One region of the Pseudomonas sp. AN-B15 genome, then DNA from elsewhere that is predicted to be linked to it. Evidence: riboswitches for the same ligand, from Rfam matches in the RefSeq annotation. Region 1 holds a riboswitch; the other holds the start of a gene.

The links. A riboswitch is a leader RNA that binds a small molecule or an ion and turns the genes downstream of it on or off. The one in region 1 is predicted to bind cobalamin.
Region 2: it holds a riboswitch for cobalamin, as region 1 does, so the genes downstream of both, cobO (cob(I)yrinic acid a,c-diamide adenosyltransferase) here and cobW (cobalamin biosynthesis protein CobW) in region 1, are expected to answer to the same signal.

What each region holds. Positions count from the first base shown of each region.
Region 1 is NZ_CP049737.1:3,278,974-3,293,455, forward strand. Features, by position in the region: gene cobN (cobaltochelatase subunit CobN) at 1-3,000, opposite strand, end outside; gene cobW (cobalamin biosynthesis protein CobW) at 3,004-4,074, opposite strand; cobalamin riboswitch at 4,172-4,385, opposite strand; cobalamin riboswitch at 5,355-5,577, shown strand; gene GTQ41_RS14735 (CbtB domain-containing protein) at 5,700-5,897, shown strand; gene GTQ41_RS14740 (CbtA family protein) at 5,909-6,607, shown strand; gene GTQ41_RS14745 (cobalamin biosynthesis protein) at 6,604-7,017, shown strand; gene cobM (precorrin-4 C(11)-methyltransferase) at 7,100-7,846, shown strand; gene nfuA (Fe-S biogenesis protein NfuA) at 8,034-8,618, opposite strand; gene GTQ41_RS14760 (acyltransferase) at 8,676-9,701, opposite strand; gene GTQ41_RS14765 (fatty acid cis/trans isomerase) at 9,883-12,177, opposite strand; gene metH (methionine synthase) at 12,334-14,482, shown strand, end outside.
Region 2 is NZ_CP049737.1:1,834,721-1,849,202, reverse strand. Features, by position in the region: gene cbiB (adenosylcobinamide-phosphate synthase CbiB) at 1-762, opposite strand, end outside; gene bluB (5,6-dimethylbenzimidazole synthase) at 759-1,409, opposite strand; gene GTQ41_RS08525 (cobyrinate a,c-diamide synthase) at 1,406-2,806, opposite strand; gene cobO (cob(I)yrinic acid a,c-diamide adenosyltransferase) at 2,803-3,414, opposite strand; cobalamin riboswitch at 3,495-3,726, opposite strand; gene GTQ41_RS08515 (hypothetical protein) at 3,891-4,475, shown strand; gene GTQ41_RS08510 (sorbosone dehydrogenase family protein) at 4,541-5,854, shown strand; gene GTQ41_RS08505 (C40 family peptidase) at 5,988-6,524, opposite strand; gene GTQ41_RS08500 (C40 family peptidase) at 6,744-7,361, opposite strand; gene hda (DnaA regulatory inactivator Hda) at 7,588-8,292, opposite strand; gene GTQ41_RS08490 (AI-2E family transporter) at 8,512-9,585, opposite strand; gene GTQ41_RS08485 (DUF2066 domain-containing protein) at 9,617-10,687, opposite strand; gene purM (phosphoribosylformylglycinamidine cyclo-ligase) at 11,062-12,120, shown strand; gene purN (phosphoribosylglycinamide formyltransferase) at 12,120-12,770, shown strand; gene GTQ41_RS08470 (DUF3108 domain-containing protein) at 12,779-13,492, shown strand; gene GTQ41_RS08465 (methyl-accepting chemotaxis protein) at 13,684-14,482, opposite strand, start outside.

The sequences.
Region 1 (14,482 bases):
ACGAATCAAATTGGCAAAAGCATCGCGGAAAAAACCCGAGACCCGCAGCGTGACGTCGACCCGTGGCCGGTCGAGCAGGCTCAGCGGCAGAATCTCGAAATCATCGACGCGCTGACTGCCGGTGGCCCACACCGGGCGCACGCCCATCAGCGCCATGGCCTGGGCGATGTCATCACCGCCGGTGCGCATGGTCGCAGTGCCCCACACCGACAGGCCGAGCTGACGCAGGTGATCGCCGTGATCCTGCAAATGCCGCTCGAGAATCAACGTCGCGGACTGGAAGCCGATGCGCCACGCGGTGGTGGTCGGCAGGTTGCGCACGTCCACCGAGTAGAAGTTGCGCCCGGTGGGCAGCACGTCGAGACGGCCACGGCTGGGCGCGCCACTTGGGCCGGCGGGGACGAAGCGGCCGTTGAGGGCGTCGAGGAGACCGCGCATTTCGGCGGGGCCGCAGGCGTCGAGGCGTGGGGCGATGACTTCGCGCAGGTTTTCAATGATCGCCCTCACTTCAGCCCAACACGCCCCTTGTGGGAGCGAGCTTGCTCGCGAAAGCGTCGTGTCAGTCGACATTGATGTACCTGACCCACCGCTTTCGCGAGCAAGCTCGCTCCCACAGGGGATTTGTAGTGCTTGGGCGATCAGGTGGGCGGCGAACAGTTCGAGGCGTTCGCGGGTATCGCCGGCGCTGCGCCAGACTTCGTCGCTGACGCTTTGCAGCTCCGCTGGGCGCGGGCCGTTCCATGGATCGGCAAGGGCGCAATCCAGCGGATCAAAGCTCAATTCAAACGCCTTGGCCAACGCCCGCAGCAGACTCGACTGTGCGCCTTTGCCGTCGCCACGCGGAATGCGCAACAAGGCCAGCAAGGTATCGATACGCAAACGTCCGGTCGGCGATTCGCCAAAGATGTGCAGGCCATCGCGAATCTGCGATTCCTTCAGATCACACAGGTAGGTGTCCAGCCGCGGCAGCCAGATCGCGGCGTCGGCATCACTGTCCAGGCCCGCGTCGAGTTGCAGTTCGCGGTCGATCTGCGTCTCGCGCACCAGTTGCAGAATGTCGCGTTGCAGCTCTCGCGCACGACGCGGATCGAGCAGTTGCGCCTCGTAATATTCGTCGGCCAACAGTTCCAGATTGCGCAACGGGCCGTAGGTTTCGGCGCGGGTCAGCGGCGGCATCAGGTGGTCGATGATCACCGCTTGCGTGCGCCGTTTGGCCTGGGCGCCCTCGCCCGGGTCGTTGACGATAAACGGATAGATGTTCGGCAGCGGCCCGAGCAGCGCGTCCGGCCAGCAATTCTGCGAAAGCCCCACGCCCTTGCCCGGCAGCCATTCGAGGTTGCCGTGCTTGCCGACGTGAATCACCGCGTGCGCACCGTAGGTGTTGCGCAGCCAGAAATAGAACGCCAGATAGCCGTGCGGCGGCACCAGATCCGGGTCGTGATACACCGCACTCGGATCGACCTGATAACCGCGCGCCGGCTGAATGCCGACGAAGGTCAGGCCGAAGCGCAGACCGGCGATCATCATTCGCCCGTCGCGGCACATCGGGTCGTTTTGCGGCGTGCCCCAGCGTTCCAGCACTGCCGCGCGATTGGCCTCGGGCAGCGCATTGAACATCGCCAGGTAGGCGTCCATCGCCAGACTTTGCTGACACGGGCGCAGGTCGATGCTGTCGAGGTCGTTGCTGACCCCGCCGAGTAATTGCTGGATCAACGCGGTGCCGCTGTCCGGCAACTCAGCGGTCAACGGAAAGCCTTCGGCCTGCAACGCGCGCAGGATATTCAACGCCGCCGCTGGCGTGTCGAGGCCGACGCCATTGCCGATGCGACCGTCGCGGGTCGGGTAGTTGGCGAGAATCAGTGCGATGCGTTTTTCAGCGTTCTGCAGCCGCGCCAGATCGCTCCAGCGCCGGGCCAGTTCAGCGACGAAATCCATGCGCTCGGGTTGCGCCCGGTAGCAGACCACGTCGGACTGACTGCGCTCGCTGCGCCAGGCCAGATCCTTGAAGCTGATCGGCCGGCTGATGATGCGCCCGTCGAGTTCCGGCAAGGCAATGTGCATCGCCAGATCTCGTGGTCCCAGACCCTGCTCGCTGTCGCGCCAGCCCGGCTCGTTGTCCTGGGCACAGATCGCCTGAATCACCGGAATATTGCGCCGGAACGGCCGCAGGTGCGGCGCTTCCGGGCTGGATTGCGCGAAGCCGGTGGTGTTGAGGATCACCGCAGCTTCGACCTCATCCAGCCAGTCCTCGACCACTGACAGACAGCCGGGTTCTTTCAGGCTGGCGACGGCGATCGGCAACGGATTGAGCCCCGTCGCCTGCAAGCGCTGGCAGAACACATCGATGAACGCGGTGTTCGCCGCTTGCAAATGCGAGCGATAAAACAACACCGCCGTCACGGGTTGACCGGGCAGCCAATCGGCTTGCCAGTCGCTCAGTGCGGCGGTGTTTTTCTGTGGGTGGTAAATCGCCGTACGCGGCAGCGCTTGCGGCTCGCCCCAGGCGTAATCCCGCGCCAGCCAGCGGCTGGCCAGACAATGGAAGAAGCCCAGCGCATTGCCCATCCCGCCCTGACGCAAAAACTGCCAGAGACGGTCGCGATCTTCGGCGGGTACGGTGCTCAGGTCACTGAGTTCCGGGTCCGGACGGTCATCCCCCGGTACCAGAATCACCTGCACGCCGCGCTCGGACAATTCCACCAGACGCTCGACGCCATAACGCCAGTAGGCGATGCCGCCATGCAGCGAAATCAGGATGACCTTGGCGTGCCGCAGCACCTCATCGACATACAGATCGACCGAAGCGTGATTCTGCACCTGCATCGGATTGGCCAGGCGCAGGCTCGGGTAATCCTCGGGCAGTTGCTGCGCCGCTTCGGCGAGCAGCGCCAGGCTGGAGTCGCCGCTGCACAGGATCACCAGCTCGGCGGGGGTTTGTCCAAGGTCGGCAATGTTGTCATCCGACACGAAACCGCCGGGCTGGGTCCTGAGCAGGTGCATGGCTTAAACGCTGAGCGCGGCGCGCAGTTGCGCTTCGAGTTGCGCAGCGTCGAGTTCCTGACCGATCAACACCAGACGAGTGACGCGCGCTTCGTCAGCGCCCCACTGGCGGTCGAAGTGCTTGTCGAAACGCGTGCCCACGCCTTGAATCAACAGGCGCATCGGCTTGTTCGGAATCGCCGCGAAGCCCTTCACACGCAGGATGCCGTGCTGCACAACCAGTTGCGTCAGCGCGTCGAGCAGCAGGCTTTCGTCGGCTTGCGGCAGTTCGATGGAGATCGAATCGAAGGCGTCGTGATCGTGGTCATCGTGGTCGTCATCACCGTCGTGGTGGTGATCGTGATGGCTGTGACGGCTGTCGATGTGTTCTTCGGATCCGGCACCGAGACCAATCAACACGTCCAGCGGCAGGCGACCGTTGCTGGCTTCGATGATTTTTACTGCTGGCGGCAGTTCTTCAGCGACTTCAGCGCGCACGCGAGCGAGGTCTTCCTGGCTGGTCTGGTCGGCCTTGTTGAGGATCACCAGATCGGCGCTGGCCAGTTGGTCGGCGAACAGTTCGTGCAGCGGCGACTCGTGATCCAGGTTCGGATCGAGTTTGCGCTGGGCATCAACCTGATCCGGGAACGCAGCAAAGGTCCCGGCGGCCACGGCCGGGCTGTCGACCACGGTGATCACCGCGTCCACGGTGCAGGCGCTGCGGATTTCCGGCCACTGGAAAGCCTGAACCAAGGGTTTTGGCAGGGCCAGACCGGACGTCTCGATCAGAATGTGATCGAGATCACCGCGACGGGCGACCAGTTCGCGCATCACCGGGAAGAACTCTTCCTGCACCGTGCAGCACAGGCAGCCGTTGGCCAGTTCGTAGACACGGCCGGTGGCTTCTTCTTCGGTGCAGCCGATGGTGCATTGCTTGAGGATCTCACCGTCGATACCCAGCTCGCCGAACTCGTTGACGATCACCGCGATACGGCGGCCCTGAGCGTTGTCGAGCATATGGCGCAGCAAGGTGGTTTTGCCCGAGCCGAGGAAACCGGTGACGATGGTGACGGGGAGTTTGGCCAGTGTTTTCATCGGATGCCCTTTGGCAAGGTGGCGGGCATGCGGGACGAGATCCGCTGCGGGCGTGCGCGCGGAAGAATTCGCCACCGGATCACCCCGCCCGGTTGTAGTGAGAAATCTGTCACGAGGCAGGTCTCCTGGCTGACGGTGTTCAGGCCATGGGCCTGGCATTCGCTGCGCCTTCCCGCGGGCTCAGTGGATTGAGCTGGCAGTGGCGTGGCAACGAACTTCACCGTTCACAGTTGCGGGGGCAGCCGCGGCTTCGACCGCGTTCCCTTCTTAGCTTCGGCGTGGGCCGAAGAACCTCGAAGGTGCAAGGCTACGCATGGGTTGAGGATGGGTCAATGTTTGGATTGGGGGCATATCCGTTGCTGCGGGGGTTGCTGATTACGGTTTCGCCGTTGCGGCGGGTCACTTTTGCCAGACCTCGGGTTACGGGGTCTGGTTTTTTTTGGATTGGGGGCATATCCGTTTCTGCGGGTGTCGCCGCTGGCGGTTTCGCTCTTACAGCGAGTCACCTTTTCCAAACGCCGAAAAGGTAACCCAAAAGGCTTTGCCCCGGCGTACGGCACTTCGCTGAGGCTCAGTGTTCCCTCGCTACGGTGTCCATCCGGGGGCATCGCCTACGGTTTGCTTCGCTGCACCTCCTCTCGATGCATGCGGCTTCGCCGCACGGCGCTGCGCGCCTACCCCCTGATGGACACCTACGCTCGGCCTGCCGAAGGGGCTGAAGGTCAAAAGCCACATCAAAAGCCAGAGCCAGAGCCAAAGCCAAAGCCAAAGCCAAAGCCAAAGCCAAAGCCAAAGCAGATCAAAAGATCGCAGCCTTCGGCAGCTCCTACATGGGATTGGGTGTTTTCAGTTGGTGATTGGTCGGCTGTCAGGCCGCCATCGCTGGCAAGCCAGCTCCCACAAAAGTCACAGCAGACCGCACCCGCTTTTCACCACTCAACACGATGAGCGTTAGCTCGAGTACCGCTCTTGATCTGAGGGCCCGTCGGCAGGCTGAGTGGAGGGATTTATCCGGGGGTGGGAGCGCAGCGACCGTTTGGCGCAGCCAAACACAGCGAGAGGAGGTGCAGCGAAGCAAACCGTAGGCGCTGCCCCCCGGATGAATCCCGCAGCGAAGGAACCCGAGCCTAAGCGAGGGCCGAACGTCAGGGCATAGACCTTTTGGTTACTTTTGGGGCGTTTGCCAAAAGTGACCCGCCGTAAGGGCGGAACCCTAAGTGGCCGTTACCGCAGCAACGGATCCACCCACAAAATTGACTAGTTTCCCCAACCCATGCTCTCCTACACAACTTGTTACGGGTGCCCTTCACAGGGTGAAACGGGAAACCGGTGAATCATGTGCTTTACTCAAAGCCATGTCAGTCCGGTGCTGCCCCCGCAACGGTAAGCGAGCGAAGCGTCGAATCCACTGTGCCATTGCGGCATGGGAAGGTGATGCTTGCAGGTCGGCCTGACGCCAACCCCTCGTGAGCCCGGAGACCGGCCCGCAACACACAGCGCGCATTTCGCGTCGCTGAACATAACAAACCCGCGGTGGGCGGGCGCTGTTCGAACCTCTGCGTGCGCGACTCGCAGGGGTTTTCATGCGCTCTATATCACCCGCTGACACTCCAGAGGGAAGCGCCATGTCGATCATCAGCAGCACCGGCAGCAACACCGACAACATCTCCAGCACCGCCACTTTGAGCCAACGCCTGACCGCCGCCATTTTCGCGTCGATCCTGGGCGCCAGCCTCGTTTACTTCGCCGGTTTCTCGCACATCGAAGCGGTGCACAACGCCGCTCACGATACCCGCCACAGCGCCGCGTTCCCGTGCCACTGAGACCAGCCGACATGATCAAGCGTATCGCGCAAACTGCAGGCTTCACCGGCCTGCTGGCCGCCCTGTTGCTGACGTTGCTGCAAAGCTTCTGGGTCTCGCCACTGATTCTGCAGGCTGAAACTTTCGAAAAATCCGAACCGGTGGCCGTTCACGAACACGCCGCCGGTACGACCGCACACACTCACGACGCTGAAGCCTGGGAGCCGGAAGACGGCTGGCAGCGTGTGGTCTCGACCACCGGCGGCAATCTGGTGGTGGCGGTCGGTTTCGCGCTGATGCTCGCCGGCCTGTACACCCTGCGTGCACCGACCAAAACTTCGCAGGGCCTGCTCTGGGGCCTGGCCGGTTACGCGACCTTCGTCCTCGCGCCGACCCTCGGCCTGCCGCCTGAACTGCCGGGCACCGCTGCCGCCGATCTGGCGTCGCGGCAAACGTGGTGGATCGGCACCGCCGCTTCCACCGCAGTCGGCCTGGCCCTCATCGTGTTCAGCCGTCACTGGCTGATGAAGCTGCTGGGCGTGGCGATCCTCGCCGTGCCGCATGTGATCGGCGCGCCGCAACCGGAAGTGCATTCGATGCTCGCTCCGGAAGCCTTGGAAGCCCAGTTCAAAATCGCTTCGCAGCTGACCAACGTGGCGTTCTGGCTGGCCTTGGGCCTGATCAGCGCCTGGTTGTTCCGCCGCAAAAGCGCTGGTCAATACCACGCATGACCGATGACCGCGCAGCGCCGACCCTGGTGGTCGGCCTGGGCTGCCAGCGCGGCTGCCCGGCCAGCACGCTGCGCGCGTTACTCGATCAGGCGTTGCAGGCGCATCGTATAGAACTCGAGGCGGTCAAGGCCCTGGCCAGCATCGACCTGAAACGCGATGAACCCGGTCTGCAGGAACTGGCCAGCCAACTGGCGCTGCCGCTGTTGTATTTCAGCAGCGAAGAATTGGCCATTTACCAGCAGCGACTGAGCCATCACTCGCAGATTGCCTATGAGCGCACCGGTTGCTACGGTGTGGCGGAAAGTGCCGCCCTGGCCCTGGCCGAGCAGTTGATTCAGGCACCGGCAAAGCTGCTGATTTCCCGGCAGAAATACGCTCAGGCGACACTGGCATTGGCCGGCGCTGCGTAAATTCCCGATAATCCCCCCTGTTTGATCATGAGCAATCTTCATCTGAAGCGTTGCCCTGCCCCGTTTTTCACAGGATGTCTTCATGACCGTCTACTTCATCGGCGCCGGCCCCGGCGACCCGGAATTGATCACCGTCAAAGGCCAGCGACTGATTCGCAGTTGCCCGGTAATCATTTACGCAGGCTCGCTGGTGCCGGCCGCCGTGCTCGCGGGACATCAGGCGGAAACGGTGGTCAACAGCGCCGAATTGCATCTGGAGCAGATCATTGAACTGATCACAACCGCCCACGGCAAGGGCCAGGACGTGGCGCGGGTGCACTCGGGTGATCCGAGCCTGTACGGTGCGATTGGCGAGCAGATTCGTTATCTGCGCGAGTTGAATATTCCGTTCGAAATCATCCCCGGCGTCACCGCCACTGCCGCCTGTGCAGCCTTGCTTGGCGCCGAGCTGACGCTGCCGGATGTGTCACAGAGCGTGATTCTGACCCGCTATGCGGACAAAACCGCGATGCCCGCCGGCGAGGAACTCGGCGATCTGGCACAACATGGCGCGACCATGGCGATTCACCTGGGGGTCAATCATCTGCAGAAAATCATCACTGAACTGCTGCCGCATTACGGCGCGGATTGCCCGATTGCAGTGATTCACCGGGCGACGTGGCCGGATCAGGACTGGGTGGTGGGGACGCTGGAGGACATTGCGGCGAAGGTTGCGGCCAAGGGGTTTCGGCGTACGGCGTTGATTCTGGTGGGTCGGGTGCTGGGCAGTGAGGTGTTCAGCGAGTCATCGCTGTATCGCGCGGGGCATGCACATCTCTACAGACCCTGAGTCAGATGAGTTTTGTGGCTGGATAAAAAACCTGTGGTGAGGGGATTTATCCCCGATGAACTGCGCAGCAGTTCCATTTCTTGGGCTGCTTCGCACCCCATCGGGGATAAATCCCCTCGCTACAAAAGGACATAAAAAAACGGCGCTCACGGGGCGCCGTTTTTCATGTTCGCAGTGAACACCTTACTCAGTAGTAGGCGTTTTCTTTCTGCGTGTGGTCGGTCACGTCGCGCACACCTTTGAGCTCTGGAATACGCTCAAGCAAGGTGCGCTCGATGCCTTCCTTCAGGGTCACGTCGGCCTGGCCGCAGCCCTGGCAGCCGCCGCCGAACTGCAGCACGGCAATGCCGTCCTCGACCACATCGATCAGGCTGACCTGACCGCCGTGGCTGGCCAGCCCCGGGTTGATTTCGGTTTGCAGGTAATAGTTGATGCGCTCGTTGACCGGGCTGTCGGCGTTGACCATCGGGACTTTGGCGTTTGGCGCCTTGATGGTCAGCTGGCCGCCCATGCGGTCGGTGGCGTAGTCGACGACGGCATCGTCGAGAAACGCTTCGCTGAACGAGTCGATATAGGCGGTGAAGCTTTTCAGCCCCAGCGCGGTATCTTCAGGTTTTTCTTCGCCCGGCTTGCAGTAGGCAATGCAGGTTTCGGCGTACTGGGTGCCAGGCTGGGTGATGAAGACGCGGATGCCGATACCCGGGGTGTTCTGCTTGGAGAGCAGATCGGCCAGGTAATCGTGGGCGGCGTCGGTAATGGTAATAGCGGTCATGGAAACTCCTCGCAGGCTTGGGCGCAGTTTACGCCAATCATTGCGCCGGACAAAGTCCTAGTATTTTTGTCGGGAAAGATTCTCGACCGGTACGCGCAGCGGTTCACCATCGATCCGTGCTTTAAGCCACCGATAGCTGCGTTTTTCTACCCATTCGTAGCTCAACCATGACCCCACAGCGATAGCCACCGCGCAGACGATGAACATCAGATACGGGTTGATTCCGTAGCGTCGCGCGATAAAACCGCCAACCGACAGCACCAATACGTGCATCAGATACACCGAATAGGAACAGTCACCGAGCCATTTCATCACGCGGTTGTGCTCGACATAGCGCTCCAGTGCCATGCACGCCATCACCAGCACCGCGCTCGGCACGCCCCAGTTCAACAGCCTTGGCGCCGGCGCCAGGTGATAGATCGCCGACAACGCGGCGCCCATCGCCAACAGCGGCAGCCATAAACCTGCACCGATCCAGCCCCGGCGATAGAGCACGCCAATGCCGATCCCCAGCAAAAATTCGTAGACGATGTCCGAACGGTAAAACTCGTTGATCCAGCCAAACGCCTGACAAACCGAAAACAGCAACGCGCCAACCACCAGCAAGCGCACCTGCCAGCGGAACACCAGCGCACAGGCGAACAACACATAGAAAAGCATTTCGTAATTGAGCGTCCAGCCGACATTCAGCGTCGGATAGATCCCATAACCGCCGGGATTTTGCGCAGGAATGAATAGCAGCGACAGCAGGACATGCGCCCAGTCCACCGTCTGATCCGGTAACAGCGGCCGGGCGAACACCACCAGCAAGGCCATCAGCAGCGTGTACAGCCAGTACGCCGGCACTATGCGCGACAGTCGATACAGCAGAAACCGCGCCGGAGGCAGCGTTTTGCTTTCGGTAGACAAGAAGATCACCAGCCCGCTGATGACGAAGAAGACATCGACGCCGACTGCGCCTTTATCAATGAAGAACTGCCCGACCGGGCCGCGCGCCTTGAAGTCGAAGAAAATCTGCATGAAGTGATGGCAGACCACGGTCCACGCGGCAAGCGCGCGCAGGGCCTGCACTGAAATCAACATGATCGGCTCCCGTGCACAATTCCTGAATCACCTCCGCCCCCCTGTAGGAGCTGCGGCACGCTGCGATCTTTTGATCTTTGTTGTTAAAGAATCAAAAGATCGCAGCCTCGTTGCACTCGGCAGCTCCTACAGGGGCTTTGCGGTGTTGCTTGGAGTTGGGACAGCAGGTCGATCTCAACGATCAAAGATTCTCGTAGCGGTTCATGTCCAGCACGCCCTCTTCCTCCGGTTCGGTTTCGTGGATGTACTGGCTCAGGTCGTGAAAATAGAACCAGAATTGCGGATGACTGCGACGGATCCCCCAACGTTCGACGATTTTCTCGAAGCGATCGGCATCCTTGGCGCTTTCCATGGCATCGACAAACTCCGGGACTTGCGCGGCCGGAATGTTGAACATGAAATTCGGGTAACTGCTGAGCACGCCTGGATAAATGGTCAAGGTGTCGAGTCCCGGCTGATAGCGCAGGGATTCGCCCAACAGAAACGCCACGTTGCTGTGCGCACGGTTGCGCAGCAAGCTGTAGACCTCGCGTTTGCCGCTGCGGGTTTCGATGCGCAGCAAGGTGGCTTCCGGCAATTGGTCGATGACCTTGAGACCGGCGGCCGGTCGTGACGTCAGGCGGCTCAGCGCCTGTTCGGCGTTCTGCAACGCCGGATCAATGTTCGGCCGCGAGCAGTAGGCGCCATCACAGCGGTTGATCGGATCCGGCCGCGCATTGAGGTCGCCGTAGCGTGCCAGCAGTTGCATGGCGAAGTCGTATTTCGGGTCCTTCGGATCGAGCTTCAGCCCGGTCGGTTTGTCGTCGTCAATGGCTTCGTAGTCGAGCCACATCTTGAACTGGCCGCTGCTCTGATACCAATCGTCGAGATAGTCCTCACGGGAATCGGCCGGCATCAGACGCAGGAAGTTCTGTTCGGCGCCGTTGCGGATCAGGTCGAAATACAGACGGGTCTGCGCCTGATGGGAGACGTTGCCGAACACATCGAAGTTGACTGCCAACTGGTAATAAGTGCGCTCCAGCAGCGGATAGTCAAACAGCCACATCGTTTGCGGCACTTCGCCGATCAGGCCTTTGGTCACCGAAGCGCTGTCGAAGTGGCGGAAAATGCTCAGCAGCGCGTTGTCGTTGCCGGCCCACAGGGTCGACCAGCTCGGCGGCGGCTGGTCGGCGTAGCTATCGCGGCGCAGGGCTTCGTATTCGTTGCGCTTGTTGCGGTAGTTGTGCCACAGGCTCAGGACACTGCCGACGTCATCGTTCTGCCCCGGCATTGCCAGCAACGGCGTGGCTTGGCCGCGATAGTTGGGGTCGGTGATGTACAGATCGTGTTCCGGGGCCTGGAACAGCGCCCAGAAGTTATCGCGGATCACATCCGTCGCAATCTGCCCACGGCACACCGGCCCGCGAATGAAGGTGCGGACGAAGTATTCGGCGTTATCGAGCATGAACTGGTAGCGCGCCTGCGCCGGAATCGCTTCGAACGTGGCGAACGGGTTGGCCCGGCTCTGCGGCCCGTACCCCGGTAACGCGTTGACTTGCCAGTTGCCGCTGTAGAACAAGCTCTTGACCCGCGCCATCTTCGCCGCGCTCAGCGGATAAGTGATGTGGGTCTTGTGCACAATCACCCCTTGCACCGGCCACAGGCGGTAATACACCTGAGTGCCCGGGTCGTCATTCGGGCGTCGGGTGGCGATCAGGTCGATCGGCTGCCCGGTCGGCGTGCGCGACCGCACCCACTGGAAGTAGTGCCCCGGCTCGCCGTCCTTGAAATAGATATGCGCCAGGAACCAGTGTTCGAACAACCAGCGCCCGACCAGACTCTGCCGCGCACCCGGCGTGTTGAGCAGGTTTTCCCACTGCACAATTTGCAGCGCTTCTTTGGCGCTCGGGGCCAAACCTTGTTCGTCGATCGGCGCACCGGACGCCAGCCAGCGTTGCAGGGTCTGGTATTGCTGATCGGTGAGGCCGGTCACCGCCAGCGGCATGCCTTCTTTCGGATGGGCGCCGGCATAGCCTTCAAACTCGGCGGGCATCGCACACAGGTTTTCCCGTTGCAGGCCGAGGACGATCTCTTCCGGCAGCCTGGCATTCGGTGTCAGCGGGGTTTTGTGGCCCAGTTCCAGCATGCGCGCCATCAGCGCCGCCTGACTGCCCTGAGCGTCGAGCACCGAATAGAAGTCCTTCTGCTGCCACGCACGTTTGCCGAAAGCGTCGTAGAACAGTCGCGTGGTCGGCGCAGCCTGAGTGCGCTCGCCGTCGTAGACCGGCATCTTGCTCGCGCCACGGCCAGCGCCTTCACCGCTGCCCAGGTTGAGCTGGCACGGCGAGTCGTAGCACGCATGGCAGGCCACGCATTTCTCGGTGAAGATCGGCTGGATGTCTCGGGTGTACGAAATAGCAGCAGAGATCGCGGGTTCCTGCGCCACGGCGCCCCAGCTTAAAAACAGCAAGAAAATGCTGATGACGCGGTACGACATGCCCTTGATCCCGATCCAGAAAAAAACGTCCGCGATTCTACAGTATGACGCCCGTACCAACATGAGCGATATTCATGCAAAAGCGGCACATGCTCCAAAAGCGCACAGGTTTGCTATGATCCCGGCCCTTCGTCATGGTCTTTTCGAGTAGTCCCAATGTCCGATCGCAGCGTCCGCCTTCAAGCTCTCAAGCAAGCCCTCAAAGAGCGCATCCTGATACTCGATGGCGGCATGGGCACGATGATCCAGAGCTACAAGCTCGAGGAGCAGGATTATCGCGGCAAACGCTTCGCCGACTGGCCGAGCGACGTCAAGGGCAACAACGACCTGTTGGTGATCACCCGTCCGGACGTGATCGGCGGCATCGAAAAGGCTTATCTGGATGCCGGCGCCGACATTCTGGAAACCAACACTTTCAACGCCACGCGCATTTCCATGGCTGACTACGGCATGGAAGAACTGGCGTACGAATTAAACGTAGAAGGCGCGCGTCTGGCGCGCAAGGTGGCCGACGCCAAGACCGCCGAGAACCCGGACAAGCCACGCTTCGTTGCTGGCGTACTCGGCCCGACCAGCCGTACCTGCTCGCTGTCGCCTGACGTGAACAACCCAGGCTACCGCAACGTCACCTTCGATGAATTGGTGGAAAACTACACCGAAGCCACCAAAGGCCTGATCGAGGGCGGCGTCGACCTGATCCTGATCGAAACCATCTTCGACACGCTCAACGCCAAAGCCGCGATCTTCGCCGTACAAGGCGTCTTCGAAGAACTGCACATTGAACTGCCGATCATGATTTCCGGGACCATCACCGATGCGTCCGGCCGCACCCTCTCGGGCCAGACCACCGAAGCGTTCTGGAACTCGGTGGCCCACGCCAAGCCAATCTCGGTCGGCCTCAACTGCGCCCTCGGCGCCAGCGAACTGCGTCCGTATCTGGAAGAGCTGTCGAACAAGGCCAGCACTCACGTGTCGGCGCACCCGAACGCCGGTTTGCCGAACGAATTCGGCGAGTACGACGAATTGCCGGTGGACACCGCCAAGGTCATCGAAGAATTCGCCCAAAGCGGTTTCCTCAACATCGTCGGCGGTTGCTGCGGCACCACTCCGGGCCACATCGAAGCCATCGCCAAAGCCGTCGCCGGTTACGCGCCGCGGCAGATTCCGGACATCCCCAAGGCCTGCCGCCTGTCGGGTCTGGAGCCGTTCACCATCGATCGCAGCTCGCTGTTCGTCAACGTTGGCGAGCGCACCAACATCACCGGCTCCGCGAAGTTCGCCCGTCTGATCCGTGAAGACAACTACACCGAAGCCCTGGAAGTCGCCCTGCAGCAGGTCGAGGCCGGCGCCCAGGTGATCGACATCAACATGGACGAAGGCATGCTCGATTCGAAGAAGGCCATGGTGACCTTCCTCAATCTGATCGCCGGCGAGCCGGACATCTCCCGCGTGCCGATCATGATCGACTCGTCGAAATGGGAAGTCATCGAAGCCGGTCTGAAGTGCATTCAAGGCAAGGGCATCGTCAACTCGATCAGCATGAAAGAAGGCGTCGAGCAGTTCATCCATCACGCCAAGCTGTGCAAACGCTACGGCGCGGCAGTGGTGGTCATGGCCTTCGACGAAGCCGGCCAGGCCGACACCGAGGCGCGCAAGAAAGAGATCTGCAAACGCTCCTACGACATTCTGGTCAACGAAGTCGGCTTCCCGCCGGAAGACATCATCTTCGACCCGAACATCTTCGCCGTGGCCACCGGCATCGAAGAACACAACAATTACGCTGTGGACTTCATCAATGCCTGTGCCTACATCCGTGACGAACTGCCGTATGCGCTGAGCTCCGGTGGCGTGTCCAACGTGTCGTTCTCGTTCCGCGGCAACAACCCGGTGCGTGAGGCGATCCACTCGGTGTTTCTGCTGTATGCGATCCGCGCCGGCCTGACCATGGGTATCGTCAACGCCGGTCAGCTGGAGATCTACGACCAGATCCCGCAGGAACTGCGCGACGCCGTCGAAGACGTGATCCTCAACCGCACGCCGGAAGGCACCGACGCCCTTCTCGCCATCGCCGACAAGTACAAGGGCGACGGCAGCGTCAAGGAAGCCGAGACCGAAGAGTGGCGCAGCTGGGACGTCAACAAGCGTCTGGAGCATGCGCTGGTCAAGGGCATCACCACCCACATCGTCGAAGACACCGAAGAGTCGCGCCAGTCATTTGCCCGCCCGATCGAAGTCATCGAAGGCCCGCTGATGTCCGGCATGAACATCGTTGGCGACCTGTTCGGCGCCGGCAAAATGTTCCTGC
Region 2 (14,482 bases), 1.4 Mb from region 1:
GATCGCCGGGCCGCCCAGTTCGACGCCTAACGCACCGGCGCCAGCCGCCATCACCGGACCGGCGTTGGGGCTGTCCCATTGCGGGCCCTGGCTGCGCCAGCATTTCCAGGCGAGCCGGGTGTTGCCCAGCAGCGCGTAGGTCAGCGCCACCAGTCGGGCCGGAATGTAGTTGAGTACGTCGTCGATTTTTGCCGCGCACCAGCCGAAGCGCTCGAAGCGTTCGTTGCGATAGCCCCACATTGCGTCGAGCGTATTGCTCAGGCGATAGAGCACCACGCCCGGCGCACCGGCCACGACAAACCAGAACAGCGCGGCGAACACCGCGTCACTGCCGTTTTCCAGCACCGATTCAGTGGCGGCGCGGGCGACGGCGGTGCTGTCCAGTTCGCTGGTCTGACGGCTGACCAGATAACCGACGCGTTTGCGTGCTTCTTCCAGATCATCAGCGCGCAAGGCGCAGGCTACCGGCGCGACATGCTCACCGAGGCTGCGCATGCCGAGGGCACAATACAGCGCCAGAATCTCGACGATCCAGCCCACGTACGGCGCCCAGGAAAACGCGGTGGCGAGCAAGGTCAGCGGCAGCACCGCGATCACCCACGCGGTGACCCCGTGACTGCGCCAGCCGCGTCCGCCCGCATTGAATCGGCGCTCGATGCGCCCGGCAAAATTGCCGAACGCCACCAGCGGATGCCAGCGTTTCGGTTCACCCAGCAGCGCATCCAGCGTGACTGCGGCGACACTCAACAACGCCACACTCATTGACTCACTCCCCAATAATTTTCGTACAGCAACTCATTGAGCGGCCGCGCCTGCGCCCACCCTTCGAGTACCAGCATCGGCGCCGGATAGAATGCCTTGACCGGCCCCAGGCACAACACTGCCAATGGCTTGGCCCCGGCCGGCAACTGCAGCAGATCGGCCAGCGCCTGCGGTTCGAACAGCGACACCCAGCCCATGCCCAGCCCCTCGGCACGGGACGCCAGCCACAGATTCTGAATCGCGCAGGACAGCGAGGCCATGTCCATTTCCGGCAGCGTACGACGGCCGAAAATGTGTTTTTCACGATCGTCCATCAGCGCCGCGACCAGCACTTCGGCGCAGTCGTTGATGCCTTCGACCTTGAGCTTCATGAACTCGTCACTGCGCTCGCCGAGGGCTTCGGCGGTACGCACGCGTTCTTCTTCGACGAGGTTCTGGATCTGCCCACGCAGGGCGCGATCGCTGATGCGGATAAAGCGCCATGGCTGCATCAGACCGACGCTGGGCGCCTGATGCGCGGCTTCGAGCAGACGGCGCAGCAGCTCCGGCTCGACCGTGCCGCCGGTGAAGTGGCGCATGTCGCGGCGCTCGGCGATGGCTCGGTAGACGGCTGCGCGTTCGGCCTCGGAATAGGCGTTGTCGATCATGGCCCCATCGCTGGCAAGCCAGCTCCCACAGGGAATCGCGTTTCTTCAGGCATGACACCGGCCACTGTGGGAGCTGGCTTGCCAGCGATGGCGGCCTTGAGATCTGGCGCAAACAATGCGGCAATCGCCGCCGGATTCGACGGAAAGTAAAAATGCACGTACGACGCCGTCATCCGCCCCTCCCGATAAACCGCCTCCGCCCCGCGCCCGCCATTCGGGCTGACTCCCCGGGCAATCGGCGTCAGTTCGGTGCTGGTCAGGGAATGGTGATAGGTGTGGCCGCGCAACGAACCTTCTGGCAAATCCACCGCTTGCAGTGCCAGTGCCGCCAGACGTTTTTGCATCACCGCCTCACCGCGCAGCAGCCCGACCAGTTTGGCGCGGGTGCCTTCGACATCGGTCAACGCGTCGAGCAGATAGAGCATGCCGCCGCACTCGGCAAGCAGCGGTTTGCCGGCAGCGTGGTGCGCGCGAATCGCATCCAGCATCGCGGTGTTTTGCCCCAGCGCCACATGGTGCAATTCCGGGTAGCCACCGGGCAGATACAGACTGTCGGCGTCGGGCAACTGCGTATCGCGGATCGGCGAGAAGAAACTCAACTCGGCGCCCATCGCCCGCAGCAGATCGAGGCTGGCGCCGTAGGTGAAGGCAAAGGCTTCGTCACGAGCGACGGCAATGCGCACGCCGTCGAGCAGCGGTTCGGCAGGGATCACTTCAGGCGCGGCGAACTCCACGGCCGGTGGCAGCGCTACCTCGCAACTGCTGGCCAACGCTTGGGCGGCCGCGTCGAGACGCAGGTCCAGATCATTCAATTCGCTGGCCTGCACCAGACCGAGATGGCGACTCGGCAACTCGATCCCGGTTTCCCGCGACAGCGCGCCGTACCAACGCAGACCTTCGGTGAGACTGCCTTCGAGCAATTGCGCATGACGCAAGGTGCCGACTCGGTTGGCCAGCACCCCGGCAAACGGCAGGTCCGGCTGATAGCGCGCCAACCCCAGCGCCAGGGCACCAAAGGTCTGGGCCATGGCGGTGCCATCGATCACACCAAGCACCGGCACACCAAAATGGCGCGCCAGATCAGCGCTGGACGGCGTGCCGTCGAACAGGCCCATCACGCCTTCAATCAGGATCAGATCGGCTTCGGCGGCGGCTTCCCACAACAGGCGGCGGCTTTCCTGCTCGCCAACCATCCACATGTCCAGTTGATACACCGGCGCACCGCTGGCGCGCTCGAGAATCATCGGGTCGAGGAAGTCCGGGCCGCACTTGAACACGCGCACCTTGCGCCCCTGGTTGCGATGCAAGCGAGCGAGCGCGGCGGTGACAGTGGTCTTGCCCTGACCGGAGGCCGGCGCGGCGATCAGTACCGCCGGGCAGTGACGTGGTTGATTCAAAGTTCGACGCCTTTCTGCGCTTTGATGCCGGCCTGGAAGGCGTGCTTGAGCATGCCCATTTCGGTGACGGTATCGCCCATTTCGATCATTTCCGGCTTGGCCGCGCGACCGGTGACGATCACGTGCTGCATCGGCGGACGCGCCTGCAGGTCGCTGAGCACTCGATCCAGATCGAGGTAGCCGTGTTTCAGGGCGATGTTCAGTTCATCCAGCACCACCAGGCCGATCGACGGATCACGCAGCAGCTCGCGGGACACTGCCCACGCAGCTTCAGCGGCGGCGATGTCACGCTGGCGATCCTGGGTTTCCCAGGTGAAACCCTCGCCCATCACGTGAAAACGCACTTGCTCGGGGAAGCGGCGGAAGAACAACTCTTCACCAGTGCTATTGCGGCCCTTGATGAATTGCACCACGCCACACTGCATGCCGTGGCCCATGGCACGGGCAAGCATGCCGAACGCCGAGCTGCTTTTGCCTTTGCCATTGCCGGTCAACACCAGCACCAGGCCGCACTCGTCAGGGGAATTGGCGATGCGTTCGTCGATCACGGCTTTTTTGCGCTGCATACGCGCCAGATGGCGTTCGTCGCGCTCGGGGGAATCGGTCATGGGGGAGCTCTCCGTTGAGGCTGGATAACGGCGGGCAGGCACAAGAACAGACGGCAAAAAGCCTGGCATCGCCCACCGTGATGCCGCTGGATGGATCAGGCCGGTCTCCGGGCTCATGAGCGGCGAATCGCCCGACTGCGCGCCTTCCCGCGTCGGTCGACACAGTGGCTCAATGCGCAGTTTTCACTCATTTACCGTTGCGGGGGCAGCGCCGGGATCGTGATCGTGCTTCACCTGAAGACAACCCTCACCGGCTTCCCTGTTTCACTCTGTCGACACGCGTCACAGAGCACCTGAAACAAGCCGCGAAGGTTAGAGGGTTGGGGGTGGAGCGTCAATTAAAGAGGGGGCCGTCGGGCGAATAACTGCCGCCGATCAATTATCTGACGCCAATCTTGTGCCACACTGAGACAAGTGATATCAAAGAGCCATGCTTTTGATTGAAAAAGCACACCACAACAATAAGGATGATGACGATGCAAGGCATGATCATCAGCAACCCGCGCCTGGAATTCCTGCGCCCGGTGCTTGAACGCTGGTTTGACTGTATTGACCGTTACAACGCGGTACGCGGTGACAACGACACGCCCTATTGGCATGACGAGAAAGCCAATCTCGGCTTGCTTTCCGCTGCGGCCTGGATGGCCGAACTGGTGACCCTCTGCGATACCACCACCCGCAAACAGAACGAGGACGGCGAGCGCAATGCCCGCGCCGACCTGTTCATCGCCGGGGCCGAAGACCGCGCCTACCTCCAGGCGACCCAGCGCTGGCCACGGGTCAACAACCTCAATCTGACCCAGGCCCTGCTGGACATCACCAGCGATGCCAAACGCATCAGCTTCGCCAGCGACCTCAAGCTCGGCTGCCTGTTCGTCGCCCCGCAGAAGGCCCAGCACAGCGCCAGCCCCGAAGAGTTGCAGGACATGGTCGACGACCTGCAAAAGGAGCATTGCTGCGCCGTGGCCTGGTATTTCCCCTACGCCTACCGCAAGTTGCGCAGCGAAGCGGGCAATTATCACCCGGGCATCGCCGTGCTGTTCAAAGAGGCCCGCGGATAGCGGTTGAACCATCGGGTGCGCAGGGTTCTCTATGATTAAGCATGCATTCATAGGGAAGATCAGCAATGCGCAAAACCCGACTCGCTCTCGTCATCGCTCTCGCCGGAGGGCTCGCCGCCTGCGGTGAATCCTCCAGCCTGCAAGTTTCCGACGGCACTGGACCGTCACCGAAACTGCCTGAACCGAACAAAACCCTGATCCCGACGGTGAACATCGCCCCAGCGGTCGGCTGGCCTGCAGGTGGCAAACCGACCGCCGCAGCCGGTACGCAAGTGGCTGCATTTGCCGAAGGCCTCGATCACCCACGCTGGCTCTACGTGCTGCCCAACGGTGACGTATTGGTGGCGGAAACCAACGCGCCACCGAAACCGGATGACAGCAGCGGTATTCGCGGCTGGGTGATGAAGAAAGTCATGGGCAAAGCCGGTGCCGGCGTGCCAAGCCCGAACCGCATCACCCTGCTGCGCGACGCCGATCACGACGGCGTGGCCGAGACCCGCACGGTGTTTCTGCAGAACCTCAACTCGCCGTTCGGCATGACCCTGGTCGGCAACGATTTGTACGTCGCTGACACTGATCGCCTGCTGCGCTTCCACTACGAACCCGGTGCGACGGAGATCAACACACAGCCGATCAAGGTTACCGACCTGCCGGGCGGTACGCTGAACCATCACTGGACCAAGAACGTCATCGCCAGCAAGGACGGTAGCAAGCTCTATGTCACCGTCGGCTCGAACAGCAATGTCGGCGAGAATGGTCTGGATAAAGAGGAAGGTCGCGCCGCGATCTGGGAAGTGGATCGCGCCACGGGCAATCACCGGATCTTCGCCTCGGGCATTCGTAACCCCAACGGCCTGGCGTGGGAGCCCACCACAGGCGCGCTGTGGACAGCGGTCAACGAACGTGACGAAATCGGCAGCGACTTGGTGCCGGACTACATCACCTCGGTCAAGGACGGTGGCTTCTATGGCTGGCCTTTCAGCTATTACGGTCAGCACGTGGATGTGCGGGTGAAGCCGCAGAATCTGGATCTGGTGGCCAAGGCCATCGCTCCGGATTATGCCGTCGGCCCGCACACCGCCTCGTTGGGCCTGACCTTCGCCGAGGGCAACAACTTGCCCGCGCAGTTCAAGGAAGGCGCGTTTATCGGCCAGCACGGCTCATGGAACCGCAAACCGCACAGTGGCTATAAGGTGATTTTTGTACCATTCACCGCCGGCAAGCCGAACGGAGCACCGGTGGATGTGCTGACCGGCTTCCTCGACAAGGACGAGAACGCATTGGGCCGCCCGGTTGGCGTAGTGATTGACCAGCAAGGTGGTTTGCTGGTGGCCGATGATGTGGGGAACAAGGTGTGGCGGGTGTCGTCCGCCAAGTAACTTGGGCTCGCCACAAAACAACTGTGGGAGCGAGCCTGCTCGCGAATGCGGAGTGTCAGCATCCATTGAGTTGACTGATACACCGCTTTCGCGAGCAGGCTCGCTCCCACATTAGGATTGCTGCGATTTTTTACTAGGGGTTATGCGCCAGATGCTCCGGCTGCAACACCCGCTTGGCACTCAGATACGCCTTCTGCCAATACGCCTTCGACAGGCTGTCCAGCTTCACTGTGCCGCCGGTGGCTGGCGCATGCACGAAGCGACCTTCCCCCACGTAGATCCCCGCATGGCTGACCTGAGAGCCGCCGTTGGTGGCGAAGAAGATCAGGTCGCCGGTCTGCAACCCTTCCTTACCCACATTCGGCGCCTGCATCACGATCATCTCGCGGGTGGAGCGCGGCAGGGAGATGCCGGCGGCATCGCGGTAGACGAAACCGATCAGACCGCTGCAATCAAACCCGGAGTCTGGCGTGTTGCCGCCCCAGCGATAGGGCGTGCCAACCAAGCCCAGCGCGCGAAACAGCACATCCTCAGCAGCGGGCGAAAAAGCTTGGGAGGGCCCGAACACCACCGGAGCGCGTACCACGGGCGCAGGCGGCGGGGTGCGGCTGGCGCAGGCGCTGAGCAGCGCTGCAAAGAAAATCAATGTGAGGCGGGCCGACATCGTCATAAGCAGAACATCCTGATCTGGCTGCGGCTTTCTCTGCCGAATGGACAGAAACAAAACCGCCTGCGGAGCACGCAGGCGGTTTGCCATCAATATAGATACAGGATTCTAGCGGCTACACGGCAAACTTCAAGTAAGACTTTAACTTCACCTTGTAAAGTCTAGGTCTACTCCCTTGCCGGGATCCGTTTTTGTCGCCACGGACGTGGCGACAACGGGGAATTACTTGCGAGCGGTGACCACGGTCGGTGCCATCGCGAGGGCGCGCTTGGCTTCGATGAAGGTCTTGCTCCAGTAGCTGTCACCCAGGCTGTCGATGCGGACACCGCCGCTGCGACGGCTGCTGGAGTGAATGAACTGGTTGTCACCCAGGTAGATCCCGGCGTGGCTTACACGACCGCGACGACCATTGGTGGCGAAGAACAGCAGATCGCCCGGCTCAAGATTACCGCGCGAGACCAGAGGCGCATCCACGTTGATCATTTCGCGGGTGGAGCGCGGCAGATTCATGCCGGCTTCTTCGCGGAACAGATAACCGATGAAACCGCTGCAGTCAAAACCGGCTTCAGAGGTACCGCCGAAACGGTAACGGGTACCGATCAGGGACATGCCGCGTTCGAGGATGCTGTCGGCCAGAACCGGAAGCTCGTAGGGCTTCTTGCCGTTGAAATCGGCGAGTTCTTTTTCGGTGGCCAGCTCTTCCTGGTAAATAACGGAAGACTGGGCAGTGGCAGAATTTTTAACCTGTTGAGGCTGCTCTTGAACTGGAGAATGAGCAGCGCAACCGAACAACAGGGTGACGAGTGCGAGAGGCACGAGGGGTGCGAAGCGATTTAGCATGGGCACGACCGTGGCTGAAGTTGTAAAGAAGCCGAGACTATGCCCGCTATCGGCCTCATTTGCAAATTCAATCGATCTTTTTGTGACTTCCCGGTTTCTCGTTTACATCTAAGCGCTTAAGCCCATTTGACTCGATACGCAGTCTGCACCCCGTGCGGAAAAGCGGATTTTCTGGCGCCTGAAATACGTCGAAACCGCCTGAAACCTGCGGATTTCAAGGGCTGCACTACCAGCCGAGGGTTTCCTTCAGGAACGGAATGGTCAGCTTGCGTTGCGCCTGCAACGAAGCCTGATCCAGCTGTTCGAGCAGGTCGAACAATGCACTCATGCTGCGGGTGCCACGGGTCAGAATAAAGTGTCCGACTTCATCGGTCAGGTGCAGGCCGCGTCGCGAAGCACGCAATTGCAGGGCACGCAATTTGTCTTCATCGGAAAGCGGGCGCATCTGGAAAATCAGCGCCAGCGTCAGACGCGATTTGAGGTCTGCCAGTTTCACCGGCAGCTCGCGAGGCGAGGTTGAAGCGGCAATCAGCAAGCGTCGACCGCTGTCGCGCAGACGATTGAACAGATGAAACATAGCCTCTTCCCAGTCCGGCTTGCCGGCAATCACCTGCAAGTCATCGAGACAGACCAGTTCATATTGTTCAAGGTTGTCGAGAATTTCGATGCCGCGATCCATCAATTCGGCCAGCGGCAGGTACACCGCCGGCTCACCCATCTGCTCAAAACGCAGGCAAGCCGCCTGCAACAGATGCGTACGCCCTACCCCATGCTTGCCCCACAGGTAGATCAGGCTTTCGGTCCAGCCGGCGTCGGCTTCGCATAGGCGCTCGACATAGCCGAGTGCAGCGGCATTGGCGCCTGGGTAGTAGTTGATGAAGGTGGCGTCGTCACGCAGACGCACACCTAGGGGCAGCTGAATCGGTTTCATGCTGACTGAACAGTTCTCAAGGAACCGTTAGTGGCCTCTGTGTAAAGTTTGCGAAGTTTATACCCGTGAAGCTGAGCGCACAATGCGACAGACCTCAAGCAAAATCAAAGGTTTGCGTTAACACGCTGGTTTTATGACAGTTTCTCTGACGCGGCGCCGAACGAACTCACCGCAAAACACGGGCCAACCCGGCGCAATGCCGGGCCACCCGTGATCGGATCACAGCTCGGGCTCATCGGTCCCGCTGTAAATATCCGAGTCCTTGTACAAATCGTGCACGTGACGCACCAGCACCATGATCACCGCCGCCACCGGTAGTGCCAGCAGCACACCGGTAAAGCCGAACAGCTCGCCGCCGGCCAGAATCGCGAAAATCACCGCCACCGGATGCAGACCGATCCGGTCACCCACCAGCAAAGGCGTCAGCACCATGCCTTCGAGCGCCTGTCCGACCATGAACACCGCCACAATCCCGATCATCGGATACAGATCACCACCGAACTGGAACAAGCCGGCAATCAGCGCCGCGCCAATCCCGATCACGAAGCCCATGTACGGCACGATGGCCGCCAGACCGGCGATCAGGCCGATCAACAGCCCCAGTTCCAGCCCAACGATCATCAGACCTGCTGCGTAGATTACGCCCAGCGCCAGCATCACCAGCAACTGCCCGCGCACGAACGCGCCGAGCACCTCGTGGCACTCCCCCGCAAGCGAGACGATGGTTTCTTCACGATCACGCGGCAACAGGCTGCGGATCTTGGCCATCATCACGTCCCAGTCGCGCAGCAGATAAAAACTCACCACCGGGATCAACACCAGATTCGCCAGCCAGCCGATCAGCGCCAGGCTCGAGGCCGTGGCCTGACTCAGCACCACACCGACGATGTCGGTGGTCTGCCCCATGTGCTCGCTGATCGCGGCCTTGACCTTGTCGAACTTCCAGAAGCCATCCGACAGCCCCAGTTTCGACTGCGCCCACGGCAACGCCGTGTGTTGCAGCCAATCAAGCATCTGCGGCGCCAGTTCGTACAAGCGCAGCAACTGCTTGGCGAGCATCGGTACCAACACCAGCAACAACGTGGTGACAATCAGGGTGAACAAGGCAAACACCGCGATCACGCCCCAGGTTCGCGACAGACCCAGCCGTTCCAGACGATCCACCAGCGGATCGAACAGGTACGCCAGCAGCAACGCCACCAGAAACGGCGTGAGGATCGGGTGCAGCAACCAGACAAACGCGCAAAGCAGGACTACCCCACCGAGCCAGAACCAACGCCGCGTATCGGCCATGTATCACTCCTGCTTCTATATAAGGAAAGACTTACCAGCGAAACCGCAACGAAGGCGCTATCGGTGCAGGCGCTGGAGCCGCAACAGGCGCCGCACCTGCGACGGCTGGCTGCGGCACTGGCACTGGCACTGGCACTGGCGTCGGAGCTTCGGCCGGCAACTCCTGCAACTTCGCCAGCGACAATTGCGCGCGCAACTGATCGGCACTGCCGTTGACCCGATACACGATGCGATCACCATCGACACTTTGCAGACGCACACCGAACGGTTCGAGTAACCGCAGCAGCGAGGCGTAATGCTCAAGATTCATACCCTGCACTTCCAGAGTCTGTTGACCCGAAGCGCCAGGCCTGGCGACAAAGCGCGGCGCCAGACGCTCCGCTACCGCCAGCATCACCGCATCGGCCACGGCAGCCTGATCGGCGCCCTGCACACTGCCGGCCTCTTTCTGATCGCCCAGCCACAGATGCCACTTGGCCTGCCACTGCCCGCCCTCTTCGTGCGCATGCACCGCCAGCAAGGCATCTGCGCCGTAACGCTCCGAAGCCCCGCGCAATGGCGCGGGATCGGTGCCATCCAGCACCGGCGCGGTGGCCACCAGTTGCTCACTCAGATCCGCCAGCGGCAAACGCAAGGGCAAACCACGATGCTGAGCCGCCGCACGCAGTGGTGCCGCCGCTGCCTGACCGTCGCCGACCAGGCTCGAACCTTCAGTCGAATCGTTCAGCCACCAACTCAGGATCGACGGCCGGCTCGCGCCCCACAGCGACAATCCCGCACGACGCAGCGCCTGCTCAGTGGTGGCCGGGTCGAAATCGACTTTCAGCACTTCCGGTGGCCCGGCATCAAAACCGAACTGGCTGATGATCTGCTGCGGGTCTTTGCGAATCGTTGCCAACCCTGGATTTTGCACCGCCTTCGGGTCGCCGGTCAGGCGCAATACCAGCGTATCCAGCGCCGCCTGCGTGGCGCGATCGCGCTCTTCCGGCGCCTGGCTGCTGACCGGCTGACGCACTTGATAGAGACCTTTGAGGTTTTCGGCATGACTCGCCAGGCTGACCACGGACAAACAACCCACAACCAACAATTTACAAAAACGCATGGAAAATTCCCGTCGACAGGAGCGGCTGGAACAGGCCGCGTGAACCGGTTAAGCAAGGCTGTGACAATCTGCCATCGCAAAACATTCACACGGCGGCGGTAAGTTTTTGCACAGGGATAACGATAGACGGTTAATCGGTACACCTTATACAGGCAGCCACCCGGCACAATTGCAAAAAATTTCCGCTGATTATGCCCCTGCCCGTCGGCGCGAGGATGGCCGCTGCCCCTCAAGCCTGATAAAATCGCGCGCCTTCGCAGACCGGCAACAGCCGGGCACCCCGAAATTCGCGTGAGGCCATCGCCCTCTCGATTTCGATGTTCCCGCTGAACTCGGTCGTTACCCCTGAATCCCCTCCCCTAAAGGCCTGGATCATGAGCAAGCAACCCTCCCTGAGCTACAAGGACGCCGGTGTAGACATCGACGCCGGTGAAGCATTGGTCGAACGCATCAAGAGCGTCGCCAAGCGCACTGCGCGCCCGGAAGTCATGGGCGGCCTGGGCGGTTTCGGCGCCCTCTGCGAAATCCCGGCCGGCTACAAGCAGCCTGTGCTGGTTTCCGGCACCGATGGCGTTGGCACCAAGCTGCGCCTGGCGCTGAACCTGAACAAGCACGACAGCATCGGCCAGGACCTGGTCGCCATGTGCGTCAACGATCTGGTGGTGTGCGGCGCTGAACCGCTGTTCTTTCTCGACTACTACGCCACCGGCAAGCTGAACGTAGACGTGGCCGCCACCGTCGTCACCGGTATCGGTGCAGGCTGCGAACTGGCTGGTTGCTCTCTGGTTGGCGGCGAAACCGCTGAAATGCCTGGCATGTATGAAGGCGAAGACTACGACCTGGCCGGCTTCTGCGTCGGCGTCGTGGAAAAAGCCGACATCATCGACGGCTCGAAAGTCGCCACCGGCGACGCGCTGATCGCCCTGCCATCGTCCGGCCCGCACTCCAACGGCTACTCGCTGATCCGCAAGATCATCGAAGTGTCCGGCGCCGACATCGAAACCGTTCAGCTCGACGGCAAGCCGCTGACCGACCTGCTGATGGCCCCGACCCGCATCTACGTGAAGCCGCTGCTCAAGCTGATCAAGGACACCGGCGCAGTCAAGGCCATGGCCCACATCACCGGTGGCGGCCTGCTGGACAACATCCCGCGTGTTCTGCCAAAAGGCGCTCAGGCCGTGGTTGACGTGGCCAGCTGGACTCGCCCGGCGGTCTTCGACTGGCTGCAGGAGAAAGGCAACGTTGACGAGACCGAGATGCACCGCGTATTGAACTGCGGCGTTGGCATGGTCATCTGCGTGGCTCAGGAACACGTTGAAGTCGCCCTCAACACCTTGCGTGACGCTGGTGAGCAGCCTTGGGTCATCGGCCAGATCGCTGCCGCTGCCGAAGGCGCTGCTCAAGTCGAGCTGAAAAACCTCAAGGCTCACTGATGTCCCAGACCTGTGATGTCGTGGTGCTGTTGTCCGGCACCGGCAGTAACTTGCAGGCTCTGATCGACAGCACGCGGACCGGCGACAGCCCGGTCCGCATCGCCGCGGTGATTTCCAACTGCGCCGACGCCTACGGCCTGCAACGCGCCAGTGACGCGGGTATCGCCACCCGCTCGCTGGATCACAAGGCCTTCGAAGGTCGCGAGGCCTTCGATGCGGCCCTGATCGAACTGATCGACGAATTCAACCCGAAACTCGTGGTGCTGGCCGGCTTCATGCGCATTCTCAGCGCTGATTTCGTGCGTCACTACCAGGGTCGCCTGCTCAATATCCACCCGTCGCTGCTGCCCAAATACAAAGGGTTACACACTCATCAGCGGGCGCTCGAGGCCGGCGACGCGGAACACGGCTGCTCCGTGCACTTCGTCACCGAGGAACTCGATGGTGGACCACTGGTCGTACAGGCAGTAATACCGGTAGAGTTGCACGACACGCCGCAGACACTTGCGCAGCGAGTGCATGTCCAGGAACACCTGATCTACCCGATGGCTGTACGCTGGTTTGCCGAAGGCCGACTGGCACTCGGTGAGCAAGGTGCTTTACTGGATGGCCAGTTACTCGCGGCCAGCGGCCACTTGATTCGACACTAGGAGATTTTATGCGTCGCGCCCTGCTCTTCGCTTGTGCTCTGCTCGCCCTGCCCTTCGCGCAGGCGGCAGACCTTCAACCGTTCTCCGCGAGCTACACCGCCGACTGGAAACAGTTGCCCATGAGTGGCACCGCTGAACGCAGCCTGACCAAGGAAGCCAACGGCGTCTGGAAACTCAGCTTCAAGGCGTCGATGATGATCGCCAGCCTGACTGAAGAAAGCACCCTGACCCTGGACAAGGACACCCTGCTGCCGCAGTCCTACCACTTCGAACGTGGCGGTCTGGGCAAGGCGAAAAAGGCTGACCTGGACTTCGACTGGAACAGCAAGATGGTCACCGGCACCGACCGTGGCGACGCGGTGAAAATCCCGCTGAACCGTGGCATGGTCGACAAGTCGACCTATCAACTGGCGCTGCAACACGACGTCGCCTCCGGCAAGAAGACCATGAGCTACCAGGTGGTCGATGACGGTGAAGTCGATACCTATGACTTCCGTGTACTGGGTGCCGAGAAAGTCGACACCAAGGCCGGCAAGATCGATGCGATCAAGGTCGAGCGCGTGCGCGATCCGACACAAAGCAAGCGCACCACCGTGCTGTGGTTCGCCAAGGATTGGGATTACCTGCTGGTCCGCCTGCAACAGGTTGAAACCGACGGCAAGGAGTACAACATCATGCTCCAGGACGGCACGGTCAACGGCAAAACCGTTAAGGGCAGCTGATCCGCCGCTACAACAAAAAGCCCCGCAGATGCGGGGCTTTTTTGTGCCTGCAGTTTTCGCGACGACACATATCCCCTGTGGGAGCGAGCCTGCTCGCGAAGGCGTCAGTTCAGCCGACATGTTTGTGGCGGATACACCGCTTTCGCGAGCAGGCTCTCCCACAGGGTTCAGCTCGATCATCAAGGGTCAGATCAGACCGAAAATCTGGCCACCATATTGTTCAAATCCACCGCCAGCCGCGACAACTCCTGGCTCGCCGCACTGGTCTGATTAGCCCCGGCAGAAGTCTGCGTCGCCAGATCGCGAATATTCATCAGATTGCGGTCCACCTCACGCGCCACTGCCGCCTGCTCCTCCGAGGCACTGGCAATCACCAGGTTGCGCTCGTTGATCAAGGTGAACGCCGAGGCGATTTCCTCCAGTGCCTCACCCGCCGCCTTCGCCAGTTCCAGCGTTGAATTGGCGCGAAGGCTGCTCTGCTGCATCGAATTGACCGCCGAATCGGTACCCTGCTGGATACCGCCGATCATCTGCTCGATTTCCTGGGTCGATTGTTGGGTGCGGTGCGCCAACGCGCGCACTTCATCGGCCACCACCGCGAAGCCGCGACCGGCATCGCCGGCCCGCGCTGCCTCGATCGCAGCGTTTAGCGCGAGCAGGTTGGTCTGCTCGGCAATCGAGCGGATCACATCCAGCACCTTGCTGATGCCGTGAACCTTCTGCGCCAGATCCTCCACCTGCGTGGCATTCGACGTGACGTCATCTGCCAGGGATTCGATTGACGTCACGGTCTGCCGCACCTGCTCGCGACCACGCTGGGCGATGCGATCAGACTCGCGTGACGCCTCGGACGTCGCCACCGCATTGCTCGCCACTTCCTCAACGGCAGCCGTCATCTGATTGACCGCCGTGGCGGCCTGTTCAATCTCCAGGCTCTGCTGGTGCAGCCCACGTGTGGCGTCTTCGGTGACGCAACTCAGCTCCTCCGAA